Regions from separate parts of the Streptomyces sp. NBC_00289 genome, predicted to be linked through region 1. Evidence: riboswitches for the same ligand, from Rfam matches in the RefSeq annotation. Region 1 holds a riboswitch; each other region holds the start of a gene.

Region 1 (5,770 bases):
GAGGAGTTGTCGAACTTGGCCGCGTCGAGGGGGGCGAAGGCGCCCTTGACCATGTAGCCGAGCATCTCGGTGTTGCCCATCTCGACCACGTCGGGGGCCTTATCGGTGGCGAGCACCGCGTCGAGCTTGGTGTTCTTGTCCGGCCAGCCGTAGTACTCGTGGTTGATCTTGACGCCGGGGTGCTTCTTCTGCACGGCGGCGTCGGCGGCCTTCACCAGTTCCGGCCAGTTGTTCTGAGCGTCGACGGTGAGCCAGACGGTCAGCTCCTTGGCGTCAGCGCCGCTCTTGTCCGAACCCCCGCTGTTGTCGTCCCCGCACGCCGCGATGGAGACCATCATGCCCGCGATACCGATCGCGACTATCAGCTTGCGCTTCACGCCACCCTCCTCAGGGATGCCCTCAAACCCCCCACGCTCCCTGCGGTGACCGTTGTCGTGGATACCGCCCAGCGGGGCCGGGACTGGACCAATGGTGTAGACCAGTAGGGGGAGCTTGGCCCAGACCAATAGGCGTGTCAAGGGTGTTCAGGCGGGCTCCGGGCGTCCGTGATGCGACCGAGATATGCAGGGACCTTTCATTGCGCAAGCGACAGATCGGACGGACCAGTGCCGCTGTACCACAGCGTGAGGAACGGCGCGGTGGACTAGACCAACACCGGCGCCGACGGTATACAGAGGGGATCACGGAGCGTGTGGGGCCAACCCGCCCGGAGCCGTGCCACGATGTGAGCCGTGGCCGACGGGTGTCGGTCGTTTCGGCATCCGAAGCCGGGAAGGCGGAGCATGAGCACCGACGTCAGCAGTGCGGAGAACGAGGGTGGGGCCACCGTCCGTACCGCGCGCGTGCCCAAGTACTACCGTCTCAAGAAGCATCTGCTCGACATGACGGAGACGCAGTCGCCGGGCACGCCGGTACCGCCCGAGCGCACACTGGCCGCCGAGTTCGACACCTCGCGCACGACGGTGCGCCAGGCGTTGCAGGAACTCGTCGTCGAGGGCCGGCTCGAGCGCATCCAGGGCAAGGGCACCTTCGTCGCCAAGCCGAAGGTCTCCCAGGCGCTCCAACTCACCTCGTACACGGAGGACATGCGCGCCCAGGGCCTCGAACCCACCTCCCAGCTCCTGGACATCGGCTACATCACCGCCGACGACCGGCTCGCCGGTCTGCTCGACATCACGGCCGGCGGCCGGGTGCTGCGCATCGAGCGGCTGCGCATGGCCAACGGCGAGCCGATGGCCATCGAGACGACGCATCTGGCCGCGAAGCGCTTCCCGGCGCTGCGCCGCAGTCTCGTCAAGTACACCTCCCTCTACACGGCGCTCGCCGAGGTCTACGACGTCCATCTCGCCGAGGCCGAGGAGACCATCGAGACCTCGCTGGCCACCCCGCGCGAGGCCGGCCTGCTCGGCACCGACGTGGGTCTGCCGATGCTGATGCTGTCCCGGCACTCGCTGGACCGGAAGGGACAGCCGGTGGAGTGGGTGCGGTCGGTGTACCGGGGGGACCGCTACAAGTTCGTGGCCAGGCTCAAGCGGCCGCAGGACTAGGCTCCGCCGCCCTCCGACCAGGGCAGGTCCCCGGTTCGGTGCGGCCGAGTGAGGATGTGGAGTCGATATTCGGACGGGGTCTTCCGCTGTCCTGACACCGTCGCCTACATTGCCTGCGCATTGCCCAGGTGATCAGCGAGGGGACGGAGCCGCGACATGTCAGATGTGCCCGAAGTGCAACCACCGGTGGTGACACCGGTCCGCGTGGTCATCGCGCTCTGTCTCATAGCGCCGTTCGTCGCGATGCTGTGGATCGGCTCCTACGCGAAGACGGACCCGGCGTTCATCGGGATCCCGTTCTTCTACTGGTACCAGATGCTGTGGGTGCTCATCTCCACGGTCCTGACGATGACCGCGTACGCGTTGTGGCGCCGTGACCAGCGCGCCCGCGCCGCACGGACCGGGGGTGCGTCGACGTGAACGACGGAGTCAACGGCGTCGCGCTCGCCGTCTTCATCTTCTTCTTCGTGGCCGTCACGGCCATGGGCTTCCTCGCCGCACGCTGGCGCAAGGCCGAGAACGAGCACAGCCTCGACGAATGGGGCCTGGGCGGCCGGTCGTTCGGCACCTGGGTCACCTGGTTCCTGCTCGGCGGCGACCTGTACACGGCGTACACCTTCGTCGCCGTGCCCGCGGCGATCTACGCGGCCGGCGCGGCCGGCTTCTTCGCGGTGCCGTACACGATCCTGGTGTACCCGCTGATCTTCACCTTCCTGCCGCGTCTGTGGTCGGTCTCGCACAAGCACGGATACGTCACCACCTCGGACTTCGTGCGCGGCCGGTTCGGCTCCAAGGGCCTGTCGCTGGCGGTCGCCGTCACCGGCATCCTCGCGACGATGCCGTACATCGCGCTCCAACTGGTCGGCATCCAGGCCGTGCTGGACGTGATGGGGGTGGGCGGCGGCGAGAACACCAACTGGTTCGTGAAGGACCTGCCCCTGCTGATCGCGTTCGGTGTGCTGGCGGCGTACACCTACTCGTCGGGGCTGCGCGCGCCCGCGCTGATCGCGTTCGTGAAGGACACGCTGATCTACATCGTCATCGCGGTGGCGATCATCTACATTCCGATCAAGCTGGGCGGCTTCGACGACATCTTCGCCAAGGCGGCCGATGCCTTCAGCCAGACGAACCCGGCGACGGGCAAGCCGCGCGGGGCGCTCGTCCCGGCCGAGGCGGGGCAGTGGACGTACGCCACCCTGGCGTTGGGCTCCGCCCTCGCGCTCTTCATGTACCCGCACTCGATCACGGCGACGCTGTCCTCACGCAGCCGTGAGGTGATCCGTCGCAACACCACGATCCTGCCGCTGTACTCGCTGATGCTCGGCCTGCTGGCGCTGCTCGGCTTCATGGCGATCGCGGCCGGGGTGAAGGTCACCAACGGGCAGTTGGCGATTCCGCAGCTGTTCGAGGACATGTTCCCGGACTGGTTCGCGGGTGTCGCCTTCGCGGCGATCGGCATCGGCGCGCTCGTCCCGGCGGCGATCATGTCGATCGCGGCCGCGAACCTCTTCACCCGCAACATCTACAAGGACTTCATCAAGCCCGACGCGACGCCGGCCCAGGAGACCAAGGTCTCCAAGCTGGTCTCCCTCCTGGTGAAGGTGGGCGCGCTGGTCTTCGTCCTGACCATGGACAAGACGGTGGCGATCAACTTCCAGCTGCTGGGCGGAATCTGGATCCTGCAGACCTTCCCGGCCCTGGTCGGCGGCCTGTTCACCCGCTGGTTCCACCGCTGGGCACTGCTGGCAGGCTGGGCGGTCGGCATGGTCTACGGCACCTTCGCCGCGTACGGCGTCGCCTCCCCCACCCAGAAGCACTTCGGCGGCTCGGCGAAGGAGATCCCCGGCATCGGCGAGATCGGCTACATCGGCCTGACGGCGTTCGTGCTGAACCTGGTCGTCACGGTGGTCCTCACCTTCGTCCTGAAGGCCGCGAAGGCCCCCGAGGGCATCGACGAGACCAGCCCGGTGGACTACACGGCGGACGCCGGCGATCCGGGCGTGGAGGTGGAGCTGCCGCCGGCCACGGCGGGCACCTCGCACTGACCCGACGCACGCACCCGCCAGCGGGCCGCCGGAGCACGTCCGGCGGCCCGCCGGCGTCTCCGCGAGCTCGTCTCCGCCCCCGCCGTCGCCCTCCCCGCGTTGCCGCTCAGACACGCTCCGAAGCCGACGTGACACAACATCTGGGGGTGCAACCGCGGCCCGGCACAAGATGTATGCTCATGCTCGCTGTCGCCGCAGGGGAATCCGGTGCGAATCCGGAACTGTCCCGCAACGGTGTACTCATGCGCGCATATCCGCGTACGAGCGTCAGTCCGAGGACCTGCCGACAGCGCGCCCGGCCATCCGGCCGGGCTGCCAGGACGTCCGGGCCTCGTGGAATGGGCCGGTGGACGCGACGCCGCGTGCGCTCGTGAACCGCCCCCTCCGCAAGGCCCCGTGCCGAGCGAGGGAGAGCCCCACGTGACCATCGCGCCAGCCGAACCGGCTTCAGCGGCAGCCAACCCCGTGGCCGACGACGGTCCCGGAGCCGCGCTGCTGCGGATCCTGACCGGGCTGACCGCCGACCTCCCCGACGCCGACCCCGGCCGGGTCGCCGCCGCCGCGCTGCGCGGCCGGTCCGCGCGGGCGGACGCGACGGAGCTGCGGGAGCTGGCCACCGAGGCGGCGGCGGGCCTCATCTCCGAGGACCCGGCCTACTCGCGGCTGGCCGCGCGGCTGCTGACGCTGAGCATCGCCGCCGAGGCCGCCTCGCAGGGCGTGACGACCTTCACCGACTCCGTCGCCGTCGGACACCGCGAGGGGCTCGTCGCCGACCGCACGGCCGAGTTCGTGCGCGTGCACGCCGACCGGCTCGACGCGCTGGTCGACCTCGAAGCCGACGACCGCTTCGGCTACTTCGGCCTGCGCACCCTGCACAGCCGCTATCTGCTCCGGCACCCGATCACCCGTCAGGTGATCGAGACGCCTCAGCACTTCATGCTGCGGGTGGCGAGCGGCCTCGCGGAGGACGACACGGCGCGCTCACTGGAGGAGGTCGCCGCGCTCTACGGACTCATGAGCCGCCTCGAATACCTCCCGTCCTCGCCCACCCTCTTCAACTCCGGTACCCGGCACCCCCAGATGTCGTCCTGCTACCTCCTCGACTCCCCGCTGGACGAGCTGGACTCCATCTACGACCGCTACCACCAGGTCGCCCGCCTCTCCAAGCACGCCGGCGGCATCGGCCTGTCCTACTCCCGCATCCGGGCGCGGGGTTCGCTGATCCGGGGCACGAACGGGCACTCCAACGGCATCGTCCCGTTCCTCAAGACGCTGGACGCCTCGGTGGCCGCCGTGAACCAGGGCGGCCGGCGCAAGGGCGCCGCCGCGGTCTACCTGGAGACCTGGCACTCCGACATCGAGGAGTTCCTGGAGCTGCGCGACAACACCGGTGAGGACGCCCGCCGTACGCACAATCTCAACCTCGCGCACTGGGTCCCGGACGAGTTCATGCGCCGGGTCGAGGCGGACGCCGAGTGGTCGCTGTTCTCCCCCGCCGACGTGCCGGAGCTCGTCGACCTGTGGGGCGCGGAGTTCGACGCCGCGTACCGCCGGGCGGAGGCCGAGGGGCTCGCGCGCCGAACCCTGCCCGCCCGCGACCTGTACGGCCGGATGATGCGGACCCTCGCGCAGACCGGCAACGGCTGGATGACCTTCAAGGACGCGGCCAACCGCACCGCCAACCAGACGGCCGAGCCGGGTCACGTGGTCCACTCCTCCAACCTGTGCACCGAGATCCTGGAGGTCACGGACGACGGGGAGACGGCGGTCTGCAACCTGGGGTCGGTCAACCTGGGTGCCTTCGTCCGGGACGGCGACATCGACTGGGAGCGGCTGGACGCGACGGTCCGTACCGCGGTCACCTTCCTCGACCGGGTCGTCGACATCAACTTCTACCCGACCGAGCAGGCGGGCCGCTCCAACGCCAGGTGGCGTCCGGTGGGCCTCGGGGTGATGGGCCTGCAGGACGTCTTCTTCGCGCTGCGGCTGCCCTTCGACTCGCCGGCGGCGAAGGCGCTCTCGACCCGCATCGCCGAGCGCGTGATGCTCGCCGCGTACGAGACCTCCACCGATCTCGCCGAGCGCAACGGCCCGTTGCCGGCCTGGGAGAAGACCCGTACCGCCCGGGGTGTACTGCACCCCGACCACTTCGACGTGGAGCTCACCTGGCCGGAGCGC
Region 2 (5,770 bases), 3.3 Mb from region 1:
ATCTCCTCGTGCCGTACGGCGATGGCGTCCTTGATCCGGCCGACCACCTCGATCCGCTCGTCGAGCGTCATCCGCGGCCAGGGTCCCTGGTCGAAGGCCCGGCGGGCCGCGGCGACCGCCCGGTCCACGTCCGCCGTGGAGGCGTGCGGGACCCGGCCGATGACCTCCTCGGTGTGCGGGGAGATCACCTCGATGACGTCCTTGCCCAGGGGGTCGGTCAACTCCCCGCCGATGAACAGCTGTCCGTGTTCCACGAGCTCGAGCTCGGTCATGGCGACTGCCTCCCGGGGCCGTTCCGGCCACTTCTCTGACGATCCATCAGATTCTCGGATACGAAGACTGATACCAGTTCCGTTCGCCGGAGTCCACGGACGGGACGTCCACGGGAAGGTCGGCTCGGGCTCCCATCGAAACTCGTTCTAGTTATAGTGACCGGAACGCGGCGATTGGGGAGCCATGACGCAGGTGTACGACCACGGCGGCGGCGTACGGTCCATCGAGGTCCCCATCCCGGACAACCCCCTGGGCCACACCCTTGTCTACGTCGTCGACACCGACCGCGGCCCGGTGCTGATCGACACCGGCTGGGACGACCCCGCCTCCTGGGACACCCTGGCCGAGGGACTGGTGGCGTGCGGCACCGCGGCCGGCGAGATCCACGGTGTGGTGATCACCCACCACCACCCCGACCACCACGGCCTGTCGGGCCGCGTCCGTGAGGCCTCCGGCGCCTGGATCGCGATGCACGCGGCCGACACGGCCCTCGTACGGCGGGCCCGCTCCACCGGCCTCGACCGGTGGTTCACCTACATGTCCGCCAAGCTCGCGGCCGCCGGCGCCCCCGAGACCCATGTGGCCCCCCTGCGCGCCGCCCGCCCCAGCACCCTGCCCGGCCTCTCCCCCGCCCTCCCGGACCGGGAGATCGTCCCCGGCGAACTCCTCGACCTCCCCGGCCGCCGGCTGCGCGCGATCTGGACCCCGGGCCACACGCCCGGCCACGTCTGCCTCCACCTGGAGGAACAGCATCCCGCCCGACTCCCGGGCCACGGGCGGCTGTTCTCCGGAGACCACCTGCTTCCCGGGATCACCCCGCACATCGGCCTCTACGAGGACCCCGACGACGCCACCGTCACCGACCCGCTCGGCGACTACCTCGACTCCCTGGAACGCGTCGGCCGCCTCGCCCCCGCCGAGGTACTCCCCGCCCACCAGCACGTCTTCACCGACGCGGCCTCCCGCGTGGGCGAGTTGCTCACCCACCACGAGGACCGCCTCACCGGCCTGCTGACCCTCCTGGCCGACCCGCTCACCCCCTGGCAGCTCGCCGAACGCATGGAGTGGAACCGCCCCTGGGACCAGATCCCCTACGGCTCGAGGAACATCGCCGTGTCGGAGGCGGAGGCCCACCTGCGCCGCCTGGTGAAACTGGGGCGGGCGGAGGCGGTGCCGGAGAGCGACCCGGTGACGTACGTGGCGGTGTGAACCACGCGCGCCGGTGGGTGCGTCGCCGACGGGCCGACCGGCCCCCCGTCACCGGCACGCGCCGAATCCACCCGGCACACAGGCGGCCCTCAGGGGTCTTGTTACGGGCCGGTAGAGTGGCGGCGTCGTCATCACACCCGTACGGGGGGAAGCCGGTGCAATTCCGGCGCTGACCCGCAACCGTGAGCCGTTCGCCAAGGACGGTGAGCCGGATCACCCCGCGCGGTACGTGACCGGCTCAACGCGCATCGGCAGCCGGCCGGTGTGCGGCACCGTCGAGGTTTCACGGAGCCGAGCCGCCGGGGTGTCCCGTGCTGCCCGGCTCTCCGCAGGAGAGGGCACCCGCCGATCATGAACGTCCGCCGCAGCGCCGCGGTTCTGGCCGCCATAGCCGTGACCGGCGTGGCCTCGCCCGCCGTCGCCGCCGATCCGTCCCCGTCCGCGTCGCCGTCGGTGGCGCTGCCGTCCGGGCTGTACGGCACCACCGACCCGCAGTACGACGGGGTCTGGCGGCAGTCGCTCGCCCTGCTCGCCCAGAAGACCGTGGGAGTGAAGCCCGCCGCCGAGGCCGTGGACTGGCTGGCTGGGCAGCAGTGCGCGAGCGGGGCGTTCGCGCCGTTCCGTGCCGACACCGCCAAGGCCTGCGACGCCAAGCTGCTGGTCGACAGCAACAGCACGGCCGCCGCCGTACAGGCACTGGCCGCGCTCGGCGGGCACGAGGCCGAGACCGGCAAGGCCGTCGGCTGGCTGAAGTCCGTGCAGAACAAGGACGGCGGCTGGGGCTACGCCCCGGGCGGGCCCAGCGACACGAACTCGACGTCGGCCGTCATCGGCGCCCTCACCGCCACCGGCGAGAAGCCCGCCGACGTGGTGAAGGGCGGCAAGTCGCCGTACGACGCCCTGCTGAAGCTCGCCCTCCCCTGCGACGGGGACGGGGCGGGCGCCTTCGCCTACCAGCCGGACAAGAAGGGCAGGCTCGCCGCCAACGAGGACGCGACCGCCGCGGGTGTGGTCGGCGCGCTGGGCAAGGGGCTGGCCGGGGAGTCCGTGAAGCCGACCGACGCGCCCGTGACGTGCGAGGACGCCAACGACCCCGAGCAGGCGGCGAACAACGGCGCCGCCCACCTCGTACAGGCCCTCGCCAAGGACGCACATCTGACGTCGGCTCTTCCCGGCTCCGAGGACCAGCCGGACTACGGCAACACGGCCGACGCGGTCCTCGCCCTCGCCACCGCCGGCCACGGCGAGAAGGCGGCCGACGCGATGCGCTGGCTGGAGGCCAACTTCCAGAAGTGGGCGCGTCAGGGCGGCCCGGCCGCGTACGCGGAGCTGATCCTCGCCGCGCACGCGGAGTCCTCCGACGTGCGCGACTTCGGCGGCCAGGACCTGGTGAAGCTCCTCAACGCGACCGGCCCCACGCCCGCCTCCGTCCCCGCCGTCTCCGCCGCCACGTCGGACGGCGCGAAGAGCGACGAGAGCAGCCGGGGCGACGACGGCCTCAACGTGTGGTGGGTCGTCGGTGTCGGTCTCGTCGCCGGCATCGGCATCGGCATCCTGATCAGCGGCCGCAACAGGAGGCGGCAGCCGTGACGCGCCGCCGCGCCGCCGTACTGCTCCTCGCCCTCTTCCTGCTGGGCAACGCGACCCAGGCCCGGGCCGCCGGCTATCGCTACTGGTCCTTCTGGGACCGCACCGGCGGTCACTGGACCTACGCCACGCAGGGCCCGTCGACCAGCCGCCCCACCGACGGCGACGTCCAGGGGTTCCGCTTCTCGGTCAGCGAGGACTCCGGCGACTCGGCGCAGCCGCGCGGCGCGGCCGACTTCGCGTCGATCTGCGCGCGAACGCCCGCGGCGGACGGCAGGAAGCGGGTGGCTCTCGTCGTCGACTTCGGTACGCCGGCGGACGCCCCGTCCGGCGAGACCCCGCCCTCGGCGCGCACCGCCTGCGCCCGGGTGACCTCGGACGCGACGACGGCCGAAGCGCTGGCCTCGGTGGCCAAACCACTGCGCTACGACGCAAACGCCCTGCTGTGCGCGATCGCCGGCTACCCGAAGACGGGCTGCGGGGAGCAGGTGGCGGCCGGCGAGAGCAAGCACGCGAGCGCGAAGCAGAAGCCTGCCACGAACGACGACGGCCCCTCCCTCGGCCTGCTCGCCGGTGCCGCGGTCGTGGCGGTGCTCGGCGGGGCGGCCGTATGGCAGGCGAGGCGGCGCAGGAATGCGCCGTAGGCCCCGGCTGCCGGGCTTCGAGGGGAACGGCTTCGAGCGGAAGGACTTGGGACGGCCGGACCTCGGGCGGCCGGGCCCCCGACGGGTCGGCGGGGCGCTGCACCCCGGCGCGTGGTGGCTGTGGGCGCTGTCCCTCGGCACCGCGGCCACCCGCACCACCAACCCCCTCCTCCTCGCCCTTCTCATCGCCACCTCCGCCTACGTCGTGGCCACCCACCGCCCCGACACCCCCACCGCCCGCTCCTACACCGCGTTCGTCAAACTCGCCCTGGCCGTCCTCGCCGTCCGCCTCGGTTTCGCGGTCGTCCTCGGCTCCCCCGTCCCCGGCACGCATGTGGTCGTCACCCTGCCCGAAGTGCCGCTCCCGCACTGGGCCCAGGGCATCCGCCTCGGCGGCAGGGTCACCGCGGAGGGCCTCCTCTTCGCGCTGTACGACGGCCTGAAACTGGCCACGCTCCTCATCTGCGTCGGCGCCGCGAACGCCCTCGCCAACCCGGCCCGGCTCCTCAAGTCCCTGCCGGGCGCCCTGTACGAGACCGGCGTGGCCGTGGTCGTGGCCCTCACCTTCGCCCCGAACCTCATCGCCGACGCGCAGCGGCTGCGCGCCGCACGCCGGCTGCGCGGTCGTCCCGACCGGGGCGTACGCGGCCTACTGCATGTGGGACTGCCGGTCCTGGAGGGCGCGTTGGAGCGCTCCGTCGCCCTCGCCGCCGCGATGGACGCCCGCGGCTACGGCCGCAGCGCCGACGTGCCGCCCACGGTCCGCCGTACCACCGCCGTCCTCACCCTGGGCGGCCTCCTCGGCGTCTGCGCCGGAACGTACGGCGTACTGACCGCGGCCGGCGGCACCTACGGCCTCCCCCTCCTCCTCGTCGGCCTCGTCTGCGCCCTCGCCGGCCTGCGCCTCGGTGGCCGCCGCTCCCTGCGCACCCGTTACCGCCCCGACCGGTGGGACGCGCGGGCCTGGCTGGTCACCGGGTCCGGCGTCGCGGTCGCAGCGCTGCTGACCCTCGCCGCCGCCGGCGACCCCGAGGCACTGCATCCCGGTGTGGTCCCCCTCGTCGCCCCCACGCTGCCCATGTGGCCGGCGGCGGCCGTACTCGTCGGTCTGCTCCCGGCGTTCGTCGTGCCCACCGCCCGGGCCGACTCCGGTACCCGGCCCGCGCCCGCCGCCCCCGCGTCCTTCGAAAGCCCCTCCCCCAAGGAGCCGTCGTGATCCGCTTCGAGAACGTCTCCGTGACGTACGACGGCGTCCCCGAACCCACCGTCCGCGGCGTGGACTTCGAGGTCCCGGAAGGTGAACTCGTCCTCCTCGTCGGCCCGTCCGGTGTCGGCAAGTCCACGATCCTCGGGGCGGTCAGCGGCCTCGTCCCGCACTTCACCGGCGGCACCCTGCGCGGCCGCGTCACGGTGGCCGGCCGCGACACCCGCACCCACAAGCCTCGCGAACTCGCCGATGTCGTCGGCACGGTGGGCCAGGATCCACTGTCCCACTTCGTCACGGACACCGTGGAGGACGAACTCGCCTACGGCATGGAGTCGTTGGGCCTCGCACCGGACGTGATGCGCCGCCGCGTCGAGGAGACCCTCGACCTCCTCGGCCTGACCGGCCTGCGCGACCGCCCCATCTCCACCCTCTCCGGCGGCCAGCAGCAACGCGTCGCGATCGGTTCCGTCCTCACCCCGCACCCCCAGGTCCTGGTCCTCGACGAACCGACATCCGCCCTGGACCCGGCCGCCGCGGAGGAGGTCCTCGCGGTCCTCCAGCGCCTCGTGCACGACCTCGGCACGACGGTCCTCATGGCCGAACACCGCCTGGAACGCGTCATCCAGTACGCCGACCAGGTCGCCCTCCTGCCGTCCCCGGGAGCGGCGCCGGTCCTCGGCACCCCGGCCGCCGTCATGGCCGTGTCCCCGGTGTACCCGCCGGTGGTGGACCTGGGCCGGCTGGCGGACTGGTCGCCCCTGCCCCTCACCGTGCGGGACGCGCGACGCCGGGCACCGGCACTCCGTGAACGGCTGACGGAGCGGGCGGAGGCGGCAGAGCGGGCTGAGGC
Region 3 (5,770 bases), 4.0 Mb from region 1:
GCGACGCGGTCGCGCAGTGCCGAGTGCGCGGCGGCGCGCAGGGCCATGGTGGCGCCGGTGGACCAGCCGTACAGGACGACCTGCCGGGCGCCGTAGCGCTCGGCGTAGCGGATCGCCGCGTCCAGGTCCCGCCACTCGGTCTCGCCGAGGTGGCTCAGGCCGTCCGGGGAGCGGGGCGCGCCGAGGTCGCCGCGGTAGGCGAGGTCGAGCAGCGGGAAGCGGTGGCGGTGCAGGAGGCCCAGCACGTTCAGGGGGTGTTCGCGGGTGGTGCCCAGGCCGTGCACGGTGATGATCCAGGTGTCCCGCAGGCCGGGGACGAACCAGGCGGGCAGCGAGCCGAGTTCGCCGGGGATGTCGATGTCGGCGTACTCGAGACCGAGGGCGGAGCCCGGATCGCCGACGTGCACGTTGGGGGTGAGCCATGCCTTGCCGCCGGGTTCCGGGGCGCCGTGGGTGACGCGTTCCAGGCGGCGTACGACGGTGTCGGCGGGGTGCGGAGTGGCCTCCTGGACGGGACCCACCACCGCGTGCATGCCATCGCCCGCGAGTCCGTAGGTGCCGGGCCGCAGTGAGGCCAGGGACCGGGTCAGCACGATCTGCCCGGCGGCGGTGCCGTGCACGGTGAGGCGGGGCTCGGTCGGCAGCGGCCGGCCCGGCGGTGCCTTGAGCGCTGCGCCGCTGGCGTACCGGCCGGCGGCGACGCTTGCCACGCCGGCCGCGAGGGCCACGGAGACGGCCGCGGCCGTCGCTTTGACTGTGCGCATCAGACCAGTGTCCTGGCCCGCCCCGCCCGCGGCCAGCGGGAGGGCGGCCCGGAGTGAGGCGGGGGCGGTGCCGGCGGGCCGGCGCGGGCGGTGCTCTCGGGCGGAACCCGACGTCAGGGTTGCCCGTACCCGCGCAGCCGCTCCCCCACCTCGGCCATCTGTTCCGCCGACAGGAGCGTCGGGTTCAGGCCGGGTACCGAGGACGCCGTGAGCCACAGGCGGCACATCCACTCCAGCTGGGCGGTGCGGTCGTAGGCCTGGTCGAGGGTGGCGCCGTGGGTGATCGTGCCGTGGTTGCGCAGCAGGCAGCCGGAGCGGTCGGCGAGGGCGCGCAGCATGTTCTCGGCCAACTCCGCCGTGCCGTACGTGGCGTAGGGGGCGACCCGGACGGGGCCGCCGAGCGCGGCGGCCATGTAGTGGATGGTCGGGAGTTCGGTCACGAGCGTCGAGACGGCCGTGGCGTGCACGGCGTGGGTGTGGACGACGGCACGGGCGTCGGTGGTGGTGTAGACGGCGAGGTGCATCGGCAGTTCGCTCGTCGGCAGGAGCGAGCCGAGCACCTGGCGGCCGTCGAGGTCGACGCCGACGACGTCGTCCGGGGTGAGCCGGTCGTAGGGGACGCCGGTCGGTGTGACCAGGACGGTGTCCCCGACGCGGACCGAGACGTTGCCCGAGGTCCCGACGACCAGGGCGTCCTGGACCGTCCGTCGGGCGGTCGTGACGAGGGCCTCCCAGGCGAGCGCCTCCTCGGGGCGCGCGCGCCCCCAGGCCTCTCCCGCAGGCACGCCCTCCCGAGCACCTCGCGCGTCCCGCCGGTCCCGTCGTTGCTCAGCCATGCGGCGATCCTGCCAGGCCGGGCGCCGCCCCGCGGCCCGTCATCACGCGCCGCCGGGCCGCCCGGGAGCGACGCAACGACAACCGCCCCTTCCAGACACCGTGCAGCCTGCCTCAGTTCATCTTCCGTTCACCCAGATTGCCTACGGTCATCCAGCCAATGACCTCGAACGATTGCCTGGGTAAATGGAAAACTTCTCGCTGATCCTCGCGATTGTGGTAATAACCGCACTTGCGTTCGATTTCACGAACGGTTTTCACGACACCGCCAACGCGATGGCCACGACCATCTCGACCGGTGCGCTCAAGCCCAAGGTCGCGGTGGCGATGTCCGCCGCGCTCAACCTTGTGGGTGCCTTCCTTTCCGTGGAGGTCGCCAACACGATCTCCAAGGGACTCGTCGACGAGTCCGGCATACGTCCCGAGGTCATATTCGCCGCCCTGGTCGGCGCGATCCTCTGGAACCTGCTGACCTGGCTGGTCGGACTCCCCTCCAGTTCCTCGCACGCCCTCATGGGCGGCCTGATCGGCGCCACCATCGCCTCGGCGGGGTTCGGCGCGGTGCACGGTGACGCACTGGTCACCAAGGTGCTGATCCCCGCGGTCGCGGCCCCGATCGTCGCGGGCGTCGCCGCGTTCCTCGCCACGCGCCTGTCGTACACACTCGGCAGGAAGGCCGACGGCAAGGCCGCCGCGAAGGGCTACCGCACCGGCCAGATCGCCTCCGCCGGCCTGGTCTCCCTGGCCCACGGCACCAACGACGCGCAGAAGACGATGGGCATCATCACCCTCGCCCTGGTCGCCGGCGGCGCCGTCGCCCCCGACTCCGACCCGCCCACCTGGGTCATCCTCTCCGCGGGCCTCGCCATCGCGCTCGGCACCTACCTCGGCGGCTGGCGCATCATCCGCACCATGGGCAAGGGCCTCACCGACCTCCAGCCGCAGCAGGGCTTCGCCGCCCAGACCAGCGCGGCCACGGTCATCCTGGCCTCCTCCCACCTCGGCTTCTCCCTGTCCACCACGCACTCCGTCTCCGGTTCGGTGATGGGCGCGGGCCTGGGACGCAAGGGCGGCGTCGTCCGCTGGTCGACGGCCACCCGGATGTTCGTCGCCTGGGGCCTCACCCTCCCGGCCGCGGCCCTGGTCGGCGCTCTCGCCGAGTCCGTGACGGACCTCGGCGACTGGGGCACCGCGGTCGTCGCCGTCTTCCTGATCGCCTCCAGCGCCGCCATCTGGAAGATCTCCCGGCGCGAGGTCATCGACCACAGCAACGTCAACGACCCCGAGGAGCCGGCCGGCGTGGTGACCACGGCGATCGCCGTCGTGACCCCGCCGCCCGTGGGCACCGTCGCCGAGGACCTCACGGCCACGATCCCCGCCCCGGCCGCCGACCCGGTGGTCCCGCCGGCCACCACCACCGTCTGAGCCCCGCGCCCCCGGTTACGAAGGAAGCAGCAACATGAAGATCGACTGGGCAGCTCTCGGCTCCGTCTTCGGGGTCAGCCTCGTGATCACCGTGGCCCTCGTGGCCCTGTTCACCCTCGGCGTCACCGGTCTCTCCCGTCGCGAACGCGCGGCGGCCCAGGGAGACTCCGCCGTGCTCGCGGTCACCGGCGCGTACGTGTGCTTCGCGGCCTGCGCCGCGGCGGTGGCGTACGGCATCTCGCTGATCATCGCCTGACCTGCCGCCACCAGGACACCGAGTGGGGTGCGGGACGGATCGCCGTCCCGCACCCCACTTCTCTGTGGCGCCTGTGACCGCGCGTGTGTGGGCCTCAGCACACTCTCCCTTCGCAGGTCAACAGCAAGTTGACGGCCCTTCGGGGACCGTGGTGGACTGCCGGGGCCATGTACGGCGGCAAGAGAGGAAGCCGGTGTGAATCCGGCGCGGTCCCGCCACTGTGACCGGGGTAGAAAGCCCCGGGAGCCAGGAACTCTCACCGCCGGTCTCGTCGAACCAGGGCGTGGACACCCTGAGTGAGGACACATAGCCATGCTCGGCTGCCGTTCGAGGTTCACCGCCGGCGCTCTGCCCGACCCCTCGGCCGGCTGAGCCGATGCGTGCCGATCGCGTCTTCGCGTACGGCGCCGCCGCCGGCCTCCTCGCCGACCTGGTCCTCGGTGATCCGCGCCGCGGACATCCGGTCGCCGCGTTCGGCCGGGCCGCCGGTGCCGTGGAACGCCTGCTGTGGCGGGACCACCGGGGCCACGGCGTGCTGCACACCGCCGTCTGCGCCGGAAGCGCCGTCTCCCTGGCCGCCGCCGCCACTTCGCTCGTACGACCGTCCCGTACCGCCTCCGTCGCGCTGACCGCCGCCGCGACCTGGGCCGTGGTGGGCGCGACCAGCCTCCAGCGCGAGGCGCGGGCCGTCGGCCGGGCCCTGGAGGCCGGGGACGTCGAGGCCGCGCGGGCGCGGCTGCCGCATCTGTGCGGGCGCGATCCGCAGGCCCTCGACGCGGACGGGATCGCCCGGGCCGTGGTCGAGTCCGTCGCCGAGAACACCTCGGACGCGGTCGTGGGGGCGCTGGTGTGGGGCGCGTTGGGCGGTGTGCCCGGTCTCGTCGGGTTCCGGGCCGTGAACACCCTCGACGCGATGGTCGGGCACCGGTCGCCCAGATACCTGCGCTACGGATGGGCCTCCGCCCGGCTCGACGACCTCGCGGGGTGGCCGGGAGCACGGCTGACCGCCGTCCTGGCCGCCGTCGGCGGAGGGGACCCGCGGGGTGCCGTACAGGCCTGGCGTGCCGACGCCGGGAAGCACCCGAGCCCCAACGCCGGTCCCGTGGAGGCCTCGTTCGCGGGGGCACTCGGGGTGCGGCTGGGCGGGACCCTGTCGTACGGGGGGCGGGTGGAGCGGCGGCCGGTGCTGAACCAGGCGGGGCGTGCCGTGCGGGTACGGGACATCGAACGGGCCGCGCGGCTCTCCCGGCGCGTCGGTGTTCTCGCGCTCGGCGTCACCGTCGCCGCGCGGATCGCCGCCACGCGACTGCTCGTCAGGCGGACATCTGTCACGCGGACATCTGTCACGCGGATCTCTGCCACGCGGATCGTGAAGGGGCGTACGTCATGAACGGTGGTCTCCTGGTCGCCGGCACCACCTCCGACGCCGGCAAGAGCGTCGTCACCGCCGGGATCTGCCGCTGGCTGGTCCGGCAGGGGGTCAAGGTCGCGCCGTTCAAGGCGCAGAACATGTCCCTCAACTCGTTCGTGACGCGGGAGGGCGCCGAGATCGGCCGTGCGCAGGCCATGCAGGCGCAGGCGTGCCGCGTCGAGCCGACGGTGCAGATGAATCCCGTCCTGCTCAAGCCGGGCGGCGAACAGAGCAGTCAGGTCGTGCTCATGGGGCGGCCCGTGGGCGAGTTGAGTGCCCGCGGCTACCACGGAGGGCGGCAGCGGCAACTGCTGGGGACCGTGCTCGACTGTCTCGCCGAGTTGCGGGGCACGTATGACGCGGTGATCTGTGAGGGGGCCGGCAGTCCCGCGGAGATCAATCTGCGGCGCACCGACATCGTGAACATGGGCATCGCGCGGGGCGCGCGGCTGCCCGTGCTCGTCGTCGGCGACATCGACCGCGGGGGCGTGTTCGCCTCCTTCTTCGGCACGGTCGCCCTGCTGTCCCCCGAGGACCAGGAGCTCGTCGCCGGGTTCCTCGTCAACAAGTTCCGGGGGGACGTCTCGCTGCTGGAGCCGGGCCTCGACATGCTGCACGGGCTCACCGGACGGCGGACCTACGGCGTGCTGCCCTTCCGGCACGGGCTCGGCATCGACGAGGAGGACGGGCTGCGCATCTCGTTGCGCGGGACGGTCCGCGAGTCGGCCACCGCCCCACCCGTCGGCGAGGACGTCCTGCGCGTCGCCGTCTGCGCGGTCCCCCTCATGTCCAACTTCACCGACGTGGACGCGCTGGCCGCCGAACCGGGTGTCGTGGTGCGGTTCGTGGACCGGCCCGAGGAACTGGCGGACGCCGACCTCGTGGTGGTCCCGGGCACCCGGGGCACGGTCCGCGCGCTGGAGTGGCTGCGGGAGCGGGGCCTGGCCGGCGCGCTCGCGCGGCGCGCCGCCGAGGGCCGGCCGGTGCTCGGCATCTGCGGTGGCTACCAGCTGCTCGGTGAGCGCATCGAGGACGAGGTCGAGAGCCGGCGGGGGCGGGTGACGGGACTCGGACTGCTGC

The links. Region 1 has a riboswitch for cobalamin ahead of OG985_RS17130 (ribonucleoside-diphosphate reductase subunit alpha). Riboswitches for the same ligand answer to the same signal wherever they lie in the genome.
Region 2: another riboswitch for cobalamin. It lies ahead of OG985_RS32170 (prenyltransferase/squalene oxidase repeat-containing protein); the one in region 1 lies ahead of OG985_RS17130 (ribonucleoside-diphosphate reductase subunit alpha).
Region 3: another riboswitch for cobalamin. It lies ahead of OG985_RS35035 (cobalamin biosynthesis protein); the one in region 1 lies ahead of OG985_RS17130 (ribonucleoside-diphosphate reductase subunit alpha).

What each region holds. Positions count from the first base shown of each region.
Region 1 is NZ_CP108046.1:3,776,569-3,782,338, forward strand. It holds gene OG985_RS17110 (extracellular solute-binding protein) at 1-377, opposite strand, end outside; gene OG985_RS17115 (GntR family transcriptional regulator) at 783-1,547, shown strand; gene OG985_RS17120 (DUF3311 domain-containing protein) at 1,704-1,967, shown strand; gene mctP (monocarboxylate uptake permease MctP) at 1,964-3,592, shown strand; cobalamin riboswitch at 3,731-3,895, shown strand; gene OG985_RS17130 (ribonucleoside-diphosphate reductase subunit alpha) at 4,013-5,770, shown strand, end outside.
Region 2 is NZ_CP108046.1:7,104,760-7,110,529, reverse strand. It holds gene OG985_RS32180 (aldehyde dehydrogenase) at 1-272, opposite strand, end outside; gene OG985_RS32175 (MBL fold metallo-hydrolase) at 457-1,482, shown strand; cobalamin riboswitch at 1,581-1,722, shown strand; gene OG985_RS32170 (prenyltransferase/squalene oxidase repeat-containing protein) at 1,834-3,072, shown strand; gene OG985_RS32165 (SCO2322 family protein) at 3,069-3,713, shown strand; gene OG985_RS32160 (energy-coupling factor transporter transmembrane component T) at 3,703-4,929, shown strand; gene OG985_RS32155 (ABC transporter ATP-binding protein) at 4,926-5,770, shown strand, end outside.
Region 3 is NZ_CP108046.1:7,746,709-7,752,478, reverse strand. It holds gene OG985_RS35055 (alpha/beta hydrolase) at 1-764, opposite strand, end outside; gene OG985_RS35050 (class II aldolase/adducin family protein) at 878-1,600, opposite strand; gene OG985_RS35045 (anion permease) at 1,785-3,023, shown strand; gene OG985_RS35040 (hypothetical protein) at 3,058-3,279, shown strand; cobalamin riboswitch at 3,405-3,556, shown strand; gene OG985_RS35035 (cobalamin biosynthesis protein) at 3,656-4,669, shown strand; gene OG985_RS35030 (cobyric acid synthase) at 4,666-5,770, shown strand, end outside.